3 regions of the Alcanivorax sp. IL2 genome follow, and region 3 is predicted to be linked to each of the others. Evidence: predicted binding sites of a transcription regulator. Region 3 holds the regulator's gene; each other region holds the start of a gene.
The links. The regulator LexA, encoded in region 3, represses DNA repair genes until DNA is damaged. The targets are predictions, from matches to a motif close to TACTGTNTANNTANACAGTA.
Positions count from the first base shown of each region.

Region 1: ruvC (crossover junction endodeoxyribonuclease RuvC) is a predicted target of LexA. The motif match lies at 2,173-2,192, and genes of this name have one in related genera.
Region 2: umuD (translesion error-prone DNA polymerase V autoproteolytic subunit) is a predicted target of LexA. The motif match lies at 1,897-1,916, and genes of this name have one in related genera.

Region 1 is NZ_CP179932.1:3,092,608-3,099,303, forward strand. Features, by position in the region: gene ruvB (Holliday junction branch migration DNA helicase RuvB) at 1-845, opposite strand, end outside; gene ruvA (Holliday junction branch migration protein RuvA) at 987-1,586, opposite strand; gene ruvC (crossover junction endodeoxyribonuclease RuvC) at 1,609-2,127, opposite strand; gene ACMG4N_RS14320 (YebC/PmpR family DNA-binding transcriptional regulator) at 2,331-3,074, opposite strand; gene aspS (aspartate--tRNA ligase) at 3,141-4,904, opposite strand; gene ACMG4N_RS14330 (HU family DNA-binding protein) at 5,273-5,647, shown strand; gene ACMG4N_RS14335 (PA4642 family protein) at 5,846-6,151, shown strand; gene ACMG4N_RS14340 (hypothetical protein) at 6,459-6,696, shown strand, end outside.
Region 2 is NZ_CP179932.1:1,890,600-1,897,295, forward strand. Features, by position in the region: gene ACMG4N_RS08870 (hypothetical protein) at 192-596, opposite strand; gene ACMG4N_RS08875 (hypothetical protein) at 683-1,036, shown strand; gene ACMG4N_RS08880 (YegP family protein) at 1,377-1,706, shown strand; gene umuD (translesion error-prone DNA polymerase V autoproteolytic subunit) at 1,937-2,368, shown strand; gene umuC (translesion error-prone DNA polymerase V subunit UmuC) at 2,373-3,638, shown strand; gene ACMG4N_RS08895 (hypothetical protein) at 3,724-4,680, shown strand; gene ACMG4N_RS08900 (hypothetical protein) at 4,714-5,610, opposite strand; gene ACMG4N_RS08905 (hypothetical protein) at 5,663-5,884, opposite strand; gene ACMG4N_RS08910 (hypothetical protein) at 6,064-6,273, shown strand; gene ACMG4N_RS08915 (hypothetical protein) at 6,276-6,680, shown strand; gene ACMG4N_RS08920 (hypothetical protein) at 6,677-6,696, shown strand, end outside.
Region 3 is NZ_CP179932.1:2,015,838-2,022,533, reverse strand. Features, by position in the region: gene topA (type I DNA topoisomerase) at 1-2,403, opposite strand, end outside; gene ACMG4N_RS09435 (universal stress protein) at 2,675-3,121, shown strand; gene ACMG4N_RS09430 (cyclic nucleotide-binding domain-containing protein) at 3,280-3,930, opposite strand; gene lexA (transcriptional repressor LexA) at 4,249-4,863, shown strand; gene ACMG4N_RS09420 (DUF1499 domain-containing protein) at 4,895-5,311, shown strand; gene ACMG4N_RS09415 (TatD family hydrolase) at 5,259-6,089, shown strand; gene ACMG4N_RS09410 (DUF6482 family protein) at 6,161-6,466, opposite strand; gene ACMG4N_RS09405 (glutaredoxin family protein) at 6,507-6,696, opposite strand, start outside.

The sequences.
Region 1 (6,696 bases), 1.1 Mb from region 3:
CCCACCGGACCACCATCAAATTTGTGCATGATCATGTCGAGCAGACGCCGGTCGGTGCCGTCCAGGCCACAACTATCCACCTCCAGCATGTCCAGCGCCCGCTGGGCCATGGCTTCGGTGATACGCCCATCGCCTTTTACTTCCGCGTAATCACGGACCCGGCGCAACAACCGGTTGGCGATACGGGGTGTGCCGCGGGCGCGGCGTGCCACTTCCAGGGCGCCGGCATCATCAATGGGAATGGAGAGAATGTCGCAGGCACGAATCACAATCCCGGAGAGATCCTCCACCGAATAGAATTCCAGCCGCTGAACAATGCCGAAGCGGTCACGCAAGGGCGCGGTAAGCAGGCCCGCCCGAGTGGTAGCACCCACCAGGGTGAAGGGTGGCAAATCCAGCTTGATGGAGCGGGCCGCCGGCCCCTCGCCGATCATGATATCGAGCTGGTAGTCCTCCATGGCCGGGTAGAGGATTTCCTCCACCACCGGTGACAGGCGGTGGATTTCATCCACGAACAGTACATCACCCTCTTCCAGGTTGGTCAGGATGGCGGCCAGATCCCCGGCCTTTTCCAGCACGGGGCCGGAAGTGGACTTGAGTTCGCAGCCCATTTCCCGGGCAATAATGTGCGCCAGGGTAGTCTTGCCCAAACCGGGGGGGCCAAAAATCAGGGTATGGTCCAGGGCTTCATGACGGCCACGGGCGGCATCAATGAAGATTTCCATGCGCTCGCGGACTTTTGGCTGGCCTTTGTAATCAGCCAGACTGGCCGGGCGGATAGCCCGGTCCTGCTGCTCTTCACCGGTGCCGACAGCGGCAGCTGAAATCAGACGGTCGTTTTCCATGCTTGCAGTAGAGAAACCCAGCGTTATGAGAATGATTTTGAGCTAGCGTAGACGGATTGTTCCCGGCAGTCACCCGGTGGATGCGAACAGTTGAAAGTTGAAAGTTCAAAGGTTAAAGCTGAAAGGCGGGACAGCACCCGATCAGCGCGCCAGGCTTTTCAGCGCCTGCCGGATCAGTTGCTCACTGCTGGCACCTTCTTGCGCCACCTTGCCAACGGCAGCAGCGGCATCCTTGTTGCGATACCCCAGCGCTTCCAGGGCGGCAATGGCGTCGGAGCGGGCATCGTCGGGCTGAGCCAGCGACACCTGGCCCGGCAGGGAGGTGGGACCACCATCAATCTTGTCGAGGCGGTCGCGCATTTCGATAACCAGTCGTTCGGCGGTTTTCTTGCCGATACCCGGCACCTTCACCAGTGAGGTGGTGTCCTGATCATGAATGCACTGTGCCAGCCGGTCTGCCTCGATGCCGGAGAGAATGGCCAGGGCCATTTTCGGCCCCACGCCATTAACCTTGATCAGCGCCCGAAACAGTTCCCGCTCATAGCGATCGGCAAAGCCATACAGTAACTGGGCATCTTCGCGCACCACGAAATGGGTATGCAGGGTCAAAGACTCACCGGTGTCCGGCAGATCGTAGAAGACCGTCATGGGGGCTTCCACTTCGTAGCCCACCCCGTTCACATCCAGCAGCAGCACTGGCGGGCGTTTCTCGAGCAGGGTTCCGCGCAATTGTCCTATCATGGCTGTGTCATCACCGTACTTTTCACCGTATTCGTCCGTTTCTTACCGCGGTGGCGCCGCCCATACGCGCCAACGACACGCGCATGTGGGCATGACACAGGGCGATGGCCAACGCGTCAGCCGCATCTTCCTGAGGGCGTTTTTCCAGACCCAGCAGGTATTTGACCATTTCCGCCACCTGCCCTTTTTCCGCGCCACCGCGCCCTACCACTGCCTGCTTCACCTGACGGGCAGAATATTCAAACACCGGCAGCGAGGCCTGCATCACCGCCGCAATGGCCGCCCCCCGGGCCTGCCCCAGTTTCAGGGCAGAATCCGCATTGCGAGCCATGAACACCTTTTCAATACTCACTTCCGCCGGGCCGTATTCCATCACCACCTGATGAATGCCGGTAAAGATCTCGCCCAGGCGCGGGGGAATCTCCTTGTGGGTCGTGGCAATGGTGCCAAAGGCCACCGCCCGACTGCGGTTCCCCACCTGCTCCACCAGCCCGTAGCCGGTACGCCGGGAGCCGGGGTCGATCCCCAGTAGTAATGCCATAAGCCGCTGACCCGAAAATAAAAAGCTGGCCCAGTTGTACCTGACAGCTGTCCATATGTCCAGTTGAAGCAGCTTCTAGCTTCTAGCTTCTAGCTTCTAGCTTCTAACAGGATTGTGGCCCGGACCGAAAGATACACAAGCCAGATAACAAAAAACCCCGACTCTGCGGGGTTTTTGTTTTTCTGGTAGCTAGCAGCTCGTAGCTACCCCTCTTCTTCCGCCGGCCAGCTGGCGTTGGTATAGACGTTCTGCACGTCGTCCAGATCTTCCAGCATGTCGATCATCTTATGAACGGTTTCGGCGGTATCCGTATCCATCTCCGCTTCCGTGGAAGGGTGCATGGTCACTTCCGCATCAGCAAACTCCAGACCGGCTTCACGCAGGGCATCGATCACATCACCGAACTGCTTGTCCGGGGTGGTGATCACCAGGAAGCTGCCGTCGTCGTTTTCTTCAACGTCCTCGGCACCGGCTTCCAGGGCCACTTCCATCAGCTTGTCTTCGTCCACGCCACCGGGCTCGAAGAAGATCTCGCCGCGCTTGGTGAACAGGAAGGCCACGGAGCCACTGGTACCCAGGTTACCGGCAAACTTGGAGAACGCATGACGCACCTCGGCCACGGTGCGGTTCACGTTGTCGGTCATGGTTTCCACCAGTACCGCCACGCCACCCTTGCCGTAGCCTTCGTAGGTGATCTCTTCCATGTTGCCATCGTCATCACCGCCAGCACCACGCTTGATGGCCCGGTCGATGGTGTCGCGGGTCATGTTCTGACCCAGCGCCTTGTCCACCGCTGCCCGCAGTCGCGGGTTGTCGGCCGGCTCGCCGCCGCCCATTCTGGCCGCCACGGTGATTTCGCGAATCAGTTTGGTAAAGATCTTACCGCGCTTGGCATCCTGGGCCGCCTTGCGATGTTTGATATTGGCCCATTTACTGTGTCCTGCCATGGTGTCTCCCGTAATTGCTACGAACAGACCGGCGCGAGATAAGTCGCGCCGCCGGTTGTTATCGAATCAGTTATCGTCCTTGCGAACCTGTACACCAACTTCACGCAGCTGCTTGTTGTCCACCGGCGAAGGCGCGTTGGTCATGGTGCAGGCTGCAGTCTGTGTCTTCGGGAAGGCAATCACATCACGGATCGACTCGCTGCCGGTCATCAGCATGACCATGCGATCCAGACCGAAGGCCAGGCCACCATGTGGCGGCGCGCCGTATTTCAGGCCGTCGAGCAGGAAGCCGAATTTTTCATCAGCCTCTTCATCGGAAATACCCAGCGCCTCAAACACTGTGCGCTGCATCGCCGGGTTGTGGATACGGATGGAACCACCACCCAGCTCGGTGCCGTTGAGCACCATGTCATAGGCACGAGACAGCGCCCCTTCCGGGTTGCTTTTCAGTTCTTCCGGGCTGCAGCTGGGCATGGTGAAGGGGTGATGCAACGCGTAGTACTGGCCGTCATCCTCTTCGAACATGGGGAAATCCACCACCCACAACGGCGACCAGTCACCCTGCACCAGGTTCAGGTCGTGGCCGACCTTGACGCGCAGCGCCCCCAGGGCTTCGTTGACAATCTTGGCCTTGTCGGCACCAAAGAAGATCAGGTCGCCGGTCTCGGCTCCGGTGCGCTCAAGGATCCCCTGAATCGCCTCTTCGGTGAGGAATTTGAGGATCGGCGACTGCAGGCCTTCTGCACCCGCAGCCAGGTCGTTGACCTTGATATAGGCCAGACCCTTGGCACCGTAGATGCTGACGAACTTGGTATAGCCGTCGATATCCTTGCGCGACAGGCTGCACCCACCCGGTACTTTCATGGCCGCCACCCGGCCTTTCGGATCGTTGGCCGGGCCGGAGAACACCTTGAAGTCCACACCGGCCAGCAGGTCGGCGATGTCGATCAGTTCCAGCGGGATGCGCAGATCCGGCTTGTCGGAACCAAAGCGCTGCATGGCTTCGGAAAACGGCATACGCGGGAAGTCCGGCAGCTCCACATCAAGCAGCTCCTTGAACACCGAGCGGACCATGCGTTCGGTGATGCCCATGATGTCTTCTTCCTCCACAAAGGAGGCTTCCAGATCGATCTGGGTGAATTCCGGCTGACGATCCGCGCGCAGGTCCTCATCGCGGAAGCACTTGGCGATCTGGTAGTAACGGTCGAACCCGGCCACCATCAGCAGCTGCTTGAACAGCTGTGGAGACTGCGGCAACGCGAAGAAGCTACCGGGATGGGTACGGCTGGGCACCAGGTAGTCGCGCGCGCCCTCGGGGGTAGCACGAGTCAGGATCGGCGTTTCCACATCCATGAAGCCTTCGCCTTCCAGGAAGGCGCGGACCACATGGGTAAGACGCGAGCGGAACTGGAAGTTGCGCAGCACTTCAGGCCGGCGCAGGTCCATGTAGCGGTACTTGAGGCGCACCTCTTCACCGGCGGCGGAATGGGCATCGAGCTCGAACGGCGGCGTTTCTGCCTCGTTGAGAATGGTCAGTTCCTTGCCCAGCACTTCGATATCGCCAGTGGACATCTTGCTGTTACGCACCGCTTCGTCACGCATACGCACCCGGCCGCTCAGGCGGACCACGTACTCACTGCGAACCTTGTCGGCCAGCGCAAAGGCTTCCACGGTGTCCGGATCGAACACCACCTGCACCAGACCATTACGGTCTCGCAGGTCGAGGAAAATCACCCCACCGTGGTCACGGCGGCGACTGACCCAACCGCAAAGCTCAACTGTTTCTCCATCGTGGGAGGCTCGCAAATCACCGCAATAATGGCTTCGCATGCTTAACTTCCGCTTGTATTTCTGAGGGCGCCACCCGGAGCCGACCGCATCTGTCGGCAGTGCCAGTCCCCGGGTCGCTGAAAAAGGCGCCACAGTATAGCGATTCCACCGCCTGCGAGCCATGCCGGGGGGCGATTCCCTGCCAAACAGGCCACATCCGCCTCTTTTTTGTTGAAAGTCCGTAAAAAATAGTGGTTTGACGGCTTGTGCAGTGAAAATTCATGGCATATAACAGATGCGAACCAATTCAGTGGCCCTCTGAGTTTGCGCAGTCCAGGGGCGTACCTGACAGGGAAGCAAGACCGGTTCCCCGCCTTTCGGCGGAGACATACATTCTCAGGAAGACACCAAAAAGGGGTAAGTAATCCATGGCTGCAAAGAAAAAGACAGCTGCCAAAGCCACCAGCGCTACTGCGGCTCGCAAGGTTAAAACCATCACCGAACCGATGAACAAAACCCAGATCGTCAACCAGATCAGCGATACCACCGGCCTGACCAAGAAAGACGTCAACGCCGTATTCGATGAGCTGGCAGATATCATGGAAGGTCATCTGAAGAAACGCGGTGCTGGCCAGTTCACCCTGCCGGGCCTGATGAAAATCGTGACCCAGAAGAAACCCGCCACCAAGGCACGCAAGGGCATCAACCCGTTCACTGGTGAAGAAACCACTTTCGCCGCCAAGCCGGCCCGCACCATGGTAAAAGTGCGTCCGCTGAAAAAGCTCAAGGACATGGCATCCTGATGCCGCTTGCCACCGCCGGGCTCCGGCCCGGCGGTTGACCTTCTCTCTCCTCCACTGGCCCCTGGCCACCCCAGCCTCTATAATCCGCGCCCATCGACATATCGCTGACTGACCCTGGTTGTTCTCTGGCCAACCGCAGCCATCCTAGGCGCCAGCATCAGCCCCGTTCTTCTGTACCGGAATTCAAGGAGCGCGCCCATGGCAGAGCGTAAAGACAAGAAGAAGGTAATCGGCGAGCCGATGACCGACGAACAGATCAAGGTTTTCCTGGATTTCTCCAGCGAGGAGGGTGTGGACGCCGACTTCCACGTCCTTGAGAAGGCCTACCGTGCCTTGCGGTCCGAAGATTTCGGTCGTTTCATCGGGTTCTTCCAGGCACAGGGCCGGGATATCAATGCCCGCGACCCCCAGGGCCGCACGCTGCTGACCCATATCGACGGCCACCCGAAGTGCAGTGACTATGCTCAGTTACTGCGTGATGCCGGTGGCACACGCCAGGATTAAGACCCTCTCCCCCGCCGCCTGACCTTCTGTCGGGCGGCAACCAGCCAGATACATTTCCCAAGAAAAATACATACCCTCAGGAACTTGTTCACCGCCCAAGCCCATGGCATTGTTAAGCCATTACAAGGGCTATCGGGGCCCGGCGACCATGTCGCCTCTAATAACAGGGTATTGAGAGAGCCGGAAACGGCTTTCCTGTCCGTTTTTGTGGCAACTGCCTCCAGCAGGCATACGCAGCAAAGGCGATCACAGGTTGTATTCCATACCCTGATAAAACACACAACAACAACAAGAGCTGTAAACCATCATGACAGCATACCCTCAACGATTCTGGCATTCCCTGTGTCTGGTCGCGCTTTGCACATTGAGCTTGCAACTCCATGCGGCACGCGATGATGACTATGACGATGAAATGGATGAAGTGACCGCGGAAGAACTGCAAATGCAGGAGATTCCGGTGGATGAACGCATCTTCCAGGAAAAGTGGAACGAGGTTCCCTACAAGAAGAGCTACTTCACCTACACCGACGCGCAGATCCGCGAGA
Region 2 (6,696 bases), 130 kb from region 3:
CACCCAAATTAAGAAAAATAGGGTGGATGTCATTAGGGGGACTTTGCTCTGCAAAGTAGTAAAACGCGCCCACGAGGGAACCGAGGGGAAGCATTATCTGGGGTTATGGTCTTTAACCTAACCAACGTCTTTCAGGGTTTAGAAAGAGAGAACAGAGAGGGTATATATAGAATTTTGCTGGGGCTGCTCGGTTAATAGTAGGAAGGATAGCGAGGGTCGGTGTCGTATTCTTGTCTGATTTTCATGTCTTGTATTTCTCTTTCATAATTACGCTGGAGTTTCTCTGCTTCTCTTCTTTGTTGCTGTAGGTCTTGCTCCATTTCTTTTTGGTGACGATTGTATTTTTCTTGGTCAGATCTCATCTGGTTCAGTTTGACTCGGTTATTCCAGTATTCGCTGCTGTCGTGGTAAGAGTCATTTGTTGGTGAGGAAGGGGTGTAGAATAGTTTCTTGGTGGCCCAGTCACTGGGCTGAAAACCTAGAGCACCGCAGGCTGAGCGGTCGAGGCCTGTTGTCCCAGCGCAAGGATCTTGTTTACTTGCGCACCCAGAAAGGAGAATTAGCGACGATGAGAAAATTACAATAGTCGTTTTCACGGTCTGTCTCGGGTTGAAATTACGCTATAGTCACTGTCCCATAATTCAAATCATTTGCCAAATGTCTATGTTAGGGATATTAGACTATGGATATTGAGAAAAGTTTGGATGAAGAACTACTAGAAAGTATCAATGATGAGAGGGGGAAATATTCTTCTGATTTCCTCTCGGAGATACGTCTTGAGCTATTGTTTAGGGGATACAAAGAAGTTAATGGGGTTTGGAAAAAGCTTGATAGGGATGCTGCTGTTGCGGAGCTTGGGGTTGTTGTGAAAGGGCTTATAGATCGTCTAGATGCGATTGAGAAAAGAGGAGGGGCTGCGACACGAGTTGTTGATCCCAAGTTTTTGAATCGTGCCTTTGCGATCTGGGGGCATTTTGTTGTGGCAAACTTGATTCTGGGCTTGTTCTTTGGGCTTGTGGCCCTGATTTTTGAATAAATGCTACAAAAGTTTGCTACAAAACGCCCAATAAAAAACCCCGCAAATCATTGAATTGGCGGGGTTTTTGTTTTTTGGCGGTGGGGGAGGGATTCGAACCCTATTTAGCAGGGCCTCATTGTGTCGCTATTCGCCCCAAAGCCCCGCAATCACTGGGCTACCATTCACTCCAAAGCCGCTATAACCCGCTATTTCAGGCTGTGTTTTCGACTCTTTTCCGACACATGCTGTTATGGGTCTAAGGCTTATGCTATGAATATGGTTGCTGCAGTACGTTGTGTGAGGCGCGTTTGCAGTAAGTCCTACCCAAGGTTGGGTAATAAAACCACAAGGAGACACCATGTCTGGCTACTACACCCTTTTCAAGAGCCCGAAAAACAACGAGTGGTACTTCAATCTCAAAGCCGGAAACCATGAGATCATTCTTCAATCGGAAGGGTATGCGGAAAAGTCCGGTGCCCTAAACGGCATTGAGTCAGTCCAAACTAATGGTCCCAAAGATGAGCGCTATGTGAGAAAAGAATCAGCCGCGGGTCACTGGTTCGTTCTTACCGCCCCTAACAATAAGATCATTGGAAGAAGTGAGATGTACCCTAATTCTACTGTCAGTGAGAAAGGCATAGATTCAGTGAAAGCCAACTCTCCTACAAAAGTCATCAAAGAAACATAACCTCCCTTGAATGTGGTTCAAAATAGCTGTCTATGTGATACATTTCACATCGCTGCATATGCGCACCCGTGCCTATATGTAGCACCTGACTGCGTCCAAACCTTGCGAGGCCATCCCCTGGCCTCGCTTTTTTGGCCGCCCGTCCGGTTCAAATAACATCATATTGATGGCCCCCTCACGCTTCCGGTTATACTGTCCATATAGACAGTGCTAATATCGGAGTTACCCCCATGAAAGCGGAATATCTCGGCAAAGCGGGAGAGTACCCCCTGCTTGAGCTGCCCCTGTTCGTCTCCACCATCAGCGCCGGGTTTCCCTCGCCGGCACAGGACCACATAGAACAGCGCCTGGACCTCAATACCCTGTGTATCGAGCATCCCAATGCCACCTTCTTCGCCAGGGCCACCGGGGATTCCATGATTGATTCCGGCATCTACCCGGGGGATATCCTCGTTGTCGATCGCGCTATTGAAGCCGGTCACGGTGATATCGTCATTGCTGCCCTGGAGGGTGACTTCACCGTCAAAGAGCTCTGTCTGCACCCCCAGCCCTGCCTCAAGCCCCACAACAAGGATTACCAGGCTATCCCACTGAGCGACGAAACCCAGCTGGACGTCTTCGGCGTCGTCACCTACGCCATCCACAAGACCTACCGGAAATAGCCCCATGTTCGCCCTCGTGGACTGCAACAACTTCTACGCCTCCTGCGAGACCCTGTTTCGCCCGGATCTGCGTGGCCGGCCCGTGGTGGTCCTCTCCAACAATGACGGCTGTGTCGTTGCCCGCTCTGCCGAAGCCAAGCGCCTGGGCATCAAAATGGGAGTGCCCGCCTTCGAGATCAAAAGGGAGATCCGCCGCTATGGCATCGTGGTGTTCTCATCGAACTACGCGCTTTACGCCGATATGTCCGCCCGCGTCATGGATACCCTGGAACAGCTCGCCCCAGAGGTAGAGGTCTACTCCATCGATGAAGCCTTTCTAGGGCTAGATGGCATTCCCGAACACCAGCTAGCCCCCTTAGGCTTTCAGATACGCCACACCATTAGCCGCCACCAGGGCCTAATGGTCTGTGTCGGCATCGCCCCAACCAAAACCCTTGCCAAGCTGGCCAACCATGGCGCCAAGCACTGGCCAGCCACCGGTGGCGTCGTTGCCCTCACGGAACGCAAACGCCAACGCAAGCTAATGAGCCTGCTACCGGTAAACGAAGTCTGGGGAGTAGGAGGGCGCCTTACCAAACGCCTGAACGCCCTGGGCATCCATACGGCGCTGGATCTGGCCGACACCAGCCAAAAAGCCATACACCGGGAATTCAACGTAGTACTGGCCCGGACCGTGAGAGAACTCAACGGTGAGCCCTGTATCCCCCTGGAACTGGCCCCACCCCCGAAGAAGCAAATTGTCTGTTCCCGGTCCTTCGGTGAGCGCGTCACCGACAAAACCACCATGCAACACGCCATCACCACCCACGCATGGCGAGCCGCCGAAAAGCTACGCGCCCAGCACATGGGCACCAAGCAACTGAGCATCTTTATCCGCACCAGCCCCTTCACACCAGGCGAACCCAAATACTCCAACATAGCCACCGGCAGATTCACCGCCCCCACGGCAGACGCTCGCGATCTGGTCGCCATAGCACGCAAACTGCTGGATGAAATCTGGCGCGATAACTACCGCTACGCCAAAGCTGGCGTAATGCTTGGTGATATCTGTGACCCTACCTTTCACCAGCCAAGCCTGTTTGATCCCCCTGTGAGTCCACAAAGAGAAAAAGTTATGGCAACCTGTGACAGGATCAATCAACTCGGGATCGGGAAGGTCTGGCTTGCAGCTCAAGGTATGGCATCACATAAGCCAGAATGGGGAATGAGAAGAAGCAATCTTTCGCCTGCATACACTACCCGCTGGAAATCTTTACTTTGTGCTTATTAAGTAATTATTAGATCTACATCAACACGGTAACGATAAATCAGCAGCCCCAATTAATTATTTTACTAGCAGCACCTCTGGAGAAGAGATGAATAGCTTGGAAAGTGAAGCCTTTGAGAGGCTCCGAGAGATTAAAAAAACAGATATAGAAATCGACGATAGCGACATTTCAATTTCAATAAACTCAATAAAAAATGAAATATGCAACACTTTAATTAGGTACCGTCGAATAACCGAAAGCGTTAGCCTTGTAACTTCTAGAAATCTCAAAGAAAGATATCGAACCTCATTTACCGATCTAGTAGAAGAGCTGGCTACTGTGCTATCAGGGCTTACTGTGACCTACCTTCTTGATGAGGAGAATCTAAAGACTTTCTTTAAAGAAAAAATAGATCACCTTGGTGCCATATTAAAGAGGTCTAAATATTTGACTGAGAAAGCCAGGGCGCAACGAAATATCATCACTGCCGGTGATGAAAATATTGTATTGGACGATGCCGCTCAAGCAAAAAGTTATCTTAACGACATAAGAAGCAAGTACATCGAAGTGCAAAAACTTCTTGATCATTCAAGAAAGGAGATTATTGATCGGCAGCTAGCGGACAGCGCATTGAGTTTTAGCGAGCTCTACTGCACCCATAAAAGGCATGAGGAGAACTGGTTTTGGGCTTTTTTTGCATCATGTTTTGTGATGCTTCTTATTGTCACGACAATCTACACAAGCAACGTGAGCAATTATAGTGGCAATGAGTTGTTAATGGTTGTCTTCAAAAAAATTCTTCTTATCTCTGCTGGTGCAACCTTCATGAAAGTGACTTATTCAAGGTTTCAGAGCGAAAGAAATCTGGGCATCCTTTATAATCATAGGCAAAAGGTCCTTCAGCAGTATAAAGGTTTTGAAGCAGCTATTGGAGATGACTCTAATGCAAAAAATGAATTCAGATTAGAAATTGCAAAATATATATTTTCTGACCCTGGACAGAACAAAAGCTCAGATGTTGACATGAACTCATATTCTTCAACCTTTTCAAAACTGATCAAATAAACAAGGCTATTAAAGCATATATGCTGCGCGGGTTTATTTTCTTGCTTCTATGGATTCCTCTTCATCTAGATTTTTTCCATTGAAAAGCCAATAAAAAAAAGCATGCTCACCTCTAAATGAGGTATATATTTTAAATATCAAATACGGGAGGTAGCACAGCAGTGCTCCCAAATAATAATAATCTTTATTCTTCACTCCGAACAAATCGTAGAACGTCCCCCCGTACATTGCGATACCTCCCAGCACCCCCAGCATTCCACCAACAAGAATAATGTATGAAAACCTCATTGAAAATTTTCTTATTGTCTTTGCCGAAGATATCCCCATAAAAAAAGATGAAAAAGTCATGATTATCAATGAGGCGACGAAAATAAATGACTTAAACGAATGCCTGAAATCCATTTTGGATATGAAAACGAAATCATCAATCCCTGCTATTCTCCCTTCAAACTCAGGCATAGCAGGAGATTCAGAACTTACAATGTTGACGTACAGCGTTTCTTTATCATTAATTAAATGCGGATCAAATATAATTATTTCGTTAGCACTATCGCCTAAATATAACTTTTTTCTGTCGCCTTTAGCATCAATGGTCTCTATCGCAACCGCATTCGTTTCTTTATTATTTTTTATGAGCAACTTGATTCCAGATTCAAAATCGGAGCTTCTTATATTTTTTCCTGATTTATTCGTCAAAGAAAATTTTTCAATGAAAAGGCCATGGTACGATTTGCCATCGTACTCCAGCATTATAAAATCATCTGACTCTGTGTTAGGAGGAAGGTGGAAGCCGACTGTTTCTGAACTCAGTTTTTTTACTTCGAAAACTTCCTCACTAAAAATATGCTGGAGCGATGGAATGCTTTGTATTGCAATTCCAACAAGTGAAACCACATAAAAAAACGTCATAAAATATTTGGTGTATTTCACTGCACTACCTTTTAGCACCTAAACCATCGCTCTGCGGCGATCTTGGTTAATTTTATTCCCCGCTGCGTCCTTGCAATTTTGCATCGGCAATTTCGTACTCAGGGCTTACCTGCCCAACCTCTGGAGCAATGTTTCCACTGATCAGCCACAACTGAAATTCAGGAAACATCCCCTGGAGAACTTCTAGCTCTTCCGAGCTCATCCTGATGTTCTTATAGCGAACACTTTGCCATCTGCTATAGCCGATTTCGCTCTCTTTAACCAAGCGATCCATACCTGCCTTATCTATAAGAGATCTAGCACGCTGCTGGATTGATTCCATATTCGTCTAAAAAATCCGAGTGAAATAGTTGAACTGAAACAATTTCACTCGTATGGTCTGGCCATCGAGTTCAATTATTTCACTGAAATAGATCCACAAACCAATTTAACAAACATAGTGGAACAAAGCCGATGGTAGCGGAACTACAAGAATCAATCACCTCTCACCCGGACTGGCCCCCCGTCATGCCCTGGCGTGAATTTGCTGACTGGTGCCGTGCTGAGCCCGGTGTCGTTCAAGGCTGGATCGAACGTGGCTACCTGCCCACCGTGAAATTCGGCAAACACCGCATGGTGAATGTGGCCGCTCTCATCGATCACCTCAAGGAAGGGGAGCTGTAGCCATGAGCGCCCCCATGCCCAAAGGGCATAACAGCCCGCAGGAAAGCGCCGCTAAGAAACCCGACGTCTCCCGGGCGGAACCTCGCCCCCGGCGTCCCGTTGCCCCCGCAACGCCCACACCCACCGCGTCCCAACGGTTCCTCCACCGTTTCGGCGCGGGTGACACCCTGCGAGCCGCCACACCCTCGCCCCGTGCCATGAACAACCCACACCCCCAAGCCCGTCAGCAACTGCTGGTGGAGCTACAGGGTGACCTGTTCGCAGACCGCACCACCACGGACAAGACCACCGGGAACGCCCATGGAACAAGAAAAAATCAGCCTGCTGCTCATGCTGCTACTGGCCCTGCTTGTCACCCAGCAGCCCCCCAAACCGCTAGCCAGCACACGGGAGGTGGCCAGCAATGAACGCTACTACCGCCAA
Region 3 (6,696 bases):
GGCCAGGAACAGACCGGAAGCACCGTCACGCAGCAGATAGTGGTCGTCATCGTATTTTTCGCACTTGAGGTGCGGCATGGGAATCGGGTCCGCCCGCGGCGGTGCTGGCTCGCCGCTCTTGAGCAATTTGCGCGTATTACCGCACTCTTCGTTGGTGCACTTGAAGAATTTACCAAAGCGGCCGGTGCGCAACTGCATCTCGTTGCTACATTTTTCGCACTCCAGTACCGGTCCATCGTAGCCCTTGATACGGAACTCGCCCTTCTCGATCACATAGCCATCACAATCCGGGTTGTTACCGCAGATGTGCAGCTTGCGCTTTTCATCGATCAGGTAGTTTTCCATGGCGGTGCCGCACTTCTGGCAACGCTTCTTGTTACGCAGTTCCTTGGCTTCCGCTTCCTCATCATCGGCATTCACCGATTCCGCTTCTTCGCCCGGCAGCAGATTCAGGGTGGCGGTGCAACGCTCCTTGGGCGGCAGGCTGTAACCTGAGCAGCCCAGGAAAACCCCGGTGGAGCCAGTGCGTATCTGCATGGGCCGACCACACTTGGGGCACTCAATATCGGTATCGGTGGGCAGGTTGGCGCGCATGCCGCCGATGGCCTGCTTGCCACTACCCTCGCCCTGGGCGGCTTCCAGTTTGCCCACGAAATCGCGATAGAAATCGTCGAGCACATCCTGCCAGTTGCGGCGGCCCTCGGCGATTTCATCCAGGGTTTCTTCCATCCGGGCGGTAAAGCTGTAATCCATCAGATTGGGGAAGCTTTCCGTCAGCCGGTCAGTGACGATATCGCCCATCTTTTCCGCATAGAAACGGCGGTTATCCTGGCGTACATAACCACGATCCTGAATGGTGGAAATGATCGCCGCATAGGTAGATGGGCGGCCAATGCCACGCTTTTCCAGTTCTTTCACCAGGCTGGCTTCAGTGAAACGGGCCGGCGGCTTGGTGAAGTGCTGATCGATGTCCACCTGGTCGATGGTCAGGGTGTCGCCTTCTTTCACATCCGGCAGCAGGGTATCTTCCTGGCCCTTGCGTGAGGCCGGCGGCTGGATGCGGGTCCAACCGTCAAATTTCATGATGCGACCCTTGGCCTTCAGCTCGTAGTCATTGCCGGTGGCGGTGAGCGTGGAGCTCAGGTATTCCGCCGGCGGCATCTGACAGGCAATGAACTGACGGCGAATCAGCTCATACAGACGCTGAGCATCACGCTCCATATCCTTGAGAGAATCGGAAGTGCGGCGCACATCGGAGGGGCGAATCGCTTCGTGAGCTTCCTGAGCGCCTTCCTTGCTGCTGTAGGACAGCGGCTTCTCGGGCAGGTATTTGTCACCCAGCTTCTCGCCAATCCATTCCCGGCAGGCGGCAACCGCATCACTGCTCAGGTTGGTGGAATCGGTACGCATATAGGTGATATGGCCGGCCTCATAAAGGCGCTGGGCCATCATCATGGTCTTCTTCACCCCGAAACCCAGGCGGGTGCTGGCTGCCTGCTGCAGGGTGGAAGTAATAAAGGGAGCGGAAGGCTTGGAACGGGTGGGCCGCTGCTCGCGCTGGCTGATGGTGAGCGTGCCGGCCTGCTGCAACGCCCGGCGGTGCTGCTCCGCGTCGTCACCATTGTCCGGGCGGAAGTTCACGCCCTTGTGTTTGGCCACTTCCAGACGCAGGGCTTCGCCCTTGTCGCTGTGGGTATCGCTGTGCATCTCCCAGAACTCTTCCGGGATAAAGGCACGGATTTCCCGCTCGCGCTCCACCACCAGCTCCACGGCCACGGATTGCACCCGGCCAGCGGACAGGCCACGGGCGATCTTCTCCCACAGCAGCGGGGAGATCATGAAGCCCACCACCCGATCCAGGAAACGGCGGGCCTGCTGGGCTTCCACCCGGCTCAGGTCCAGCTTGCCGGGCTGCTCGAAGGCGGCCTGGATGGCTTTCTTGGTAATTTCGTTGAACACCACCCGATCAAAGCGGGTATCGTCGCCACCGATCACTTCCCGCAGGTGCCAGGCAATGGCCTCCCCTTCGCGGTCCAAATCCGTTGCGAGATAGATGCGGTCGGCTTTGGCGGCAAGACGTTTGAGTTCATCAATCACCTTTTCCTTGCCGGGAAGAATCTCGTAATGGGCCTTCCAGCCGTGTTCCGGGTCCACGCCCATGCGGTTGATCAACTGGGCCTTGGCCTTCTTCTTTTTATAGGCCTCGCGCTCTTCCTTGGGCAGGGAGCGGGTGTAGGCCGCTTCCTTGGCGCGCTCCTGAGGGGTGCTCTTCTTGGAGCCACCACTGACCGGCAGATCGCGTACGTGGCCGACACTGGACTTCACTACGAAGTCGTCGCCCAGGTAGCGGTTGATGGTCTTGGCCTTGGCAGGCGACTCCACAATAACAAGAGTTTTTCCCATTCTCAGGTTCTCAATGGCGGCGGTTTGTTGAACAGAGCGCACCAACTACAGTGCCCCGATATGGCGGTCACACAGGCGGCGCCAGTCTTCTTCGGGCGCTATTTAGACAGCGCCGGTATGGCCGGGTCAAGCTCTGCTGTCACCGACCGTCCTTTTTTAGTAGTAGACCAGAGAGAGGGTCCCCGGCAACCCTCCCAGTGAGAAACAGGTTCTGGCAAGCCACCCAAAGAGCGTTATACTGCGGGAAAGACACCGTTTCAGGGAGAGAACCGTGCCCAGTCCCTATCGCCGAATTCTGGTCGCCATTGATTGCAGTGATGAGTCTGCCCAGGTGTTGTCCCGGGCCGCCGGGGTACTCTCAGGCAATGATGGTGAACTGCATCTGATCCATGTGATCGAGCCCCTGGCCCTGGCCTATGGTGCCGATGTGCCCATGGATGTGACCGATCTGCAAAGTGGCCTGATGACACAGGCCCGGGAAACCGCCGACACCTATGCCGGCCGGTATCAGATACCCGCCGATAATGTCCATGTGGAGCTGGGTTCCATCGAGAAGACCATCCTTGATCAGGCAGACAAGCTGGACGCCGATCTGATCGTGGTCGGCAGCCACACCCGCAGCGGCCTGGCCCTGCTACTGGGCTCTACCGCCCGCGGCCTGGTACCGGGGGCGCATTGCGATGTGTTGGCGGTGAAAGTGGATCAGAAAGGCAGTTAATAGTTAACAGTGAATAGTTAATAGCGCGCGTGCCGGCGCATCCCTGACTGAAACGTAAGAGGCCGCGTCCATCCCCTGGACGCGGCCTCTTGCGTTCACAAAACAGAAAACCTGTTCCGCGAAACTGTTCACTATTCACTGTTAACTATTAACTGCCTTCACGTTAGCTGCAACGCCCCCGTCCCTTCCGCTCCCTCTTCGTTCCAGCGACATAGCAGCTCCGCCAGGCCCTGGGCCTGCACCTTGAGGGCGGCCAGTTCTTCGCGGCTGCCTTTTTCGCCATGGAAAACCGGAAGTTTGCGCATAGACTGAACCAGTTCATGATCTGGCGACTGCATACGTTTGACTTCCAGGGTCCAGCGGATGTGATGAACGATCATGTGAAAGAACGCCAGCCGGGTGGTCAACGAATAAGGGCTGTCATCCTCATTGAATTCATTGAAATCCAGGCTCACCAATACCGCTTCACGGGCAGTCTCTGACACCTTGATAGTGGCGCTGCGCGGGGTGCCGAGCAACATGGAAAGGGTGCCAAAAACTTCCCCCGGCGATACGTAATAAAGCGGCGCTTCGCCGGTGGTATCAGACAGCACTTCAAGCTGCCCTCGCAGCAGGAAATACAGGGTGGAATCCACATCCCCGGCACGAATCACAGTATCACCGGAACCGGCTACCCAAAGGCGGGTATTGTGCTCAAGCTGGGCAAATTCGCTTTGATCGTCACGGGCAATTTCATTGAAAAACGGAACACCGGATAACAGCTGCCGGATCCGTTGTTGGCCGAAGTCATTATTATTGGCCTGCTCCATCTACTATCCCCAGGTCTGATGGAATTATTATCGAAGAGCCTGCCTGCAGGGCGAATCAACACAAAGACCCGCAACCATCCAGACGCTCCTTGCATTATGCTAGTGCCACCGCAGTCACAGGGCAACGATATCCTCCCGAAAGCGATGAAATTCAGCCCACCACAACTGTTCAAATAGCACTGTTCATATTATCAGTACCTATGCTAGCATCGGTTTTGTAGCACTGTTTGTCAGCCTTGGCTGACAGCCTGGTTAGCCAGAAGCGTCGATGACGCCCGGGTATGGAACCGAAATCCTGCGGGAAACATGGAGAAGGTTATGAGCAGCAAACTCACCGATCGCCAGCAACAGGTGCTGGACTGTATCCGCGAATGTATCGCCGATACCGGTATGGCACCCACTCGCGCGGAAATTGCCGACATCATGGGCTTTCAGTCCAAAAATGCCGCCTCTGACCATTTGCGAGCCCTGGAACGCAAGGGCTTTATCAAACTCCACAGTGACCGCTCCCGGGGCATTCAATTGCTCGACAATGCTTACTGGTCGGAAGAAGAATTACCGATAGTCGGCAAAGTGGCCGCAGGGGTCCCCATTGAGGCCATCGAAAATGTGGAACGCACCGTGCCGGTGCCCCAGGGTCTGTTCAAGCAACGCCCTACTTACCTGTTGAAGGTACAGGGCGACAGCATGATCGAAGCAGGCATCTTTGATGGCGACCTGATTGCCGTGCGCAAATCCAACGTGGCACGCTCCGGAGAGATCGTGGTTGCCCGCATTGACGAAGAAGTCACAGTGAAGACCCTAAAGTTGAATAAATCCAGCGCCACCCTGTTACCGGCTAATGAAGCTTATGAGCCCATCAAGGTGCCGGCTGATCAACTGATCATCGAGGGGATTTTCGTGGGGTTGATCCGTGATCCGAATTCTTACTAGTGCCATTCTGCTATTTATGAGTGTTGCCGCCATGTCCGATACGCATCTGCTCGCTCCCTGCCCGGATTCGCCCAACTGCGTCTCCAGCCTGGCCAAAGACGAAGATCGCCGGGTAGCGCCTCTGCAAGTAGCAAAAACTCGCAAGGCCAGCATGACTCGTCTACAGGCTCTGCTGCGGCAGCTTGACCGCGTCGAGTTCGATGTGGTCGGCCAGTCCCGTATTCAGGCCCGCTTCTCCAGCCGACTGCTGCGTTTCGTGGATGATGTGACCTTCTATATTCGTGAAGACGGCGTGGTAGAGGTTCGTTCCGCATCGCGAGTGGGCTACTGGGATTTAGGTGCCAACCGTCGTCGGGTAGAATCCCTGCGCGAACAACTGGCGGAGCAGGCCCCTGATGAAAGAACCTCACACTACTCACTGCAAGACCGACATTCCCCATTGGGCTGATATCGGCGTCAATCTGACCGACAAGCAGTTCCGGGATGATCAGGATGAGGTACTCGAACGGGCCCGTTCTGCCGGGGTGACCTGGCAACTACTGACCGGCACCAATGTGGACGAATCCCGCCTGGCCATGGAGCTGGCCAGCCAGCACGATGACCTGTTTTCCACTGCCGGCCTGCATCCCCATAGCGCCCGTTTCTACTCCCCTGCCCTGGAAAAGGAGCTACGGGAATTGCTAACCCAGAAATCCGTAAAAGCCGCCGGCGAAATGGGGCTGGATTTCAATCGTGACTTTTCCCCACGCCCGGACCAGGAACGTGCCTTCGAGGCCCAGCTCGCCCTGGCTGTGGAATACCGGCTACCGGTGTTTCTCCACGAACGCGATGCCCACGAGCGCTTTGCACCCATTCTGAAAGCCCACCGGGATCACCTTGTCGGTGCGGTCGTACACTGCTTTACCGGCTCGCGTCAGGCGCTTTTCGATTATCTGGATCTGGATTGCCACATCGGCATCACCGGCTGGGTGTGCGATGAGCGCCGCGGCAAGCCGCTGGCCGAGCTGGTGCACAATATCCCGGATAACCGGCTGTTGCTGGAAACCGATGCCCCCTATCTGTTGCCCCGCGACCTGCCGGAACCCCCTCCGAAAAAACGGCGCAATGAACCTTCATTGCTACCCTGGATTGGCAAACGGGTGGCGACTTTGCGGGAGCAGGATGTGGCCAGCGTAGCGCAGTTGACCTCTGCCAATGCCCGAGCGCTGTTTACACCTAACCTCTGACTCCAGGCATCCAGGATCCCATTCTTTGTTGTGGGAGGCCCCCAATCCGACGGCTTGGGCCTGGCAACGTTTCAGCTCTGGCTTCGCCAGTGAAAGCGCACCCGAAGGGGCGGGATCACCTCCCCTTCGGGCTGGCCAACCATTTCCGCATGGGCGGAATGATGCAGCAGATGTGCCGTGCCAGTGGACAGGGTCTGGAGCTGGTTATTGGCATGCTCCGGGCCATTAAAGCGCATAATTTTGCCGCTGTCGTCGGCCACCCAGTACCAGGTATCGCCGAAGCGGACCTTGACCGTGCACACCGACAGGCAGGCCGAGAAAATCTCGACTTCATCGGCCTTGCGCTTGTGCAGTTTTTTGGGGCTTATCGTTTCCATGGCAACAATGATGATCTTGCCGCTGTGAAGCCTGCATCAATCAGCCTGCCAGAAACTGCTGTACATCCAGCAGACTGAATGGCCAGCCCAGCTCCCGCCCCTCTTTCATCAGCACGGGAATGCGTTCGCCATAGCGAGCCAGCAGATCATCGTCCTCGGCCACATCAACCAGTGTCAGCGTGAGATCCGGTGCCACAGTGGACACCAGCTCACGGGCCTGATCGCAGAGG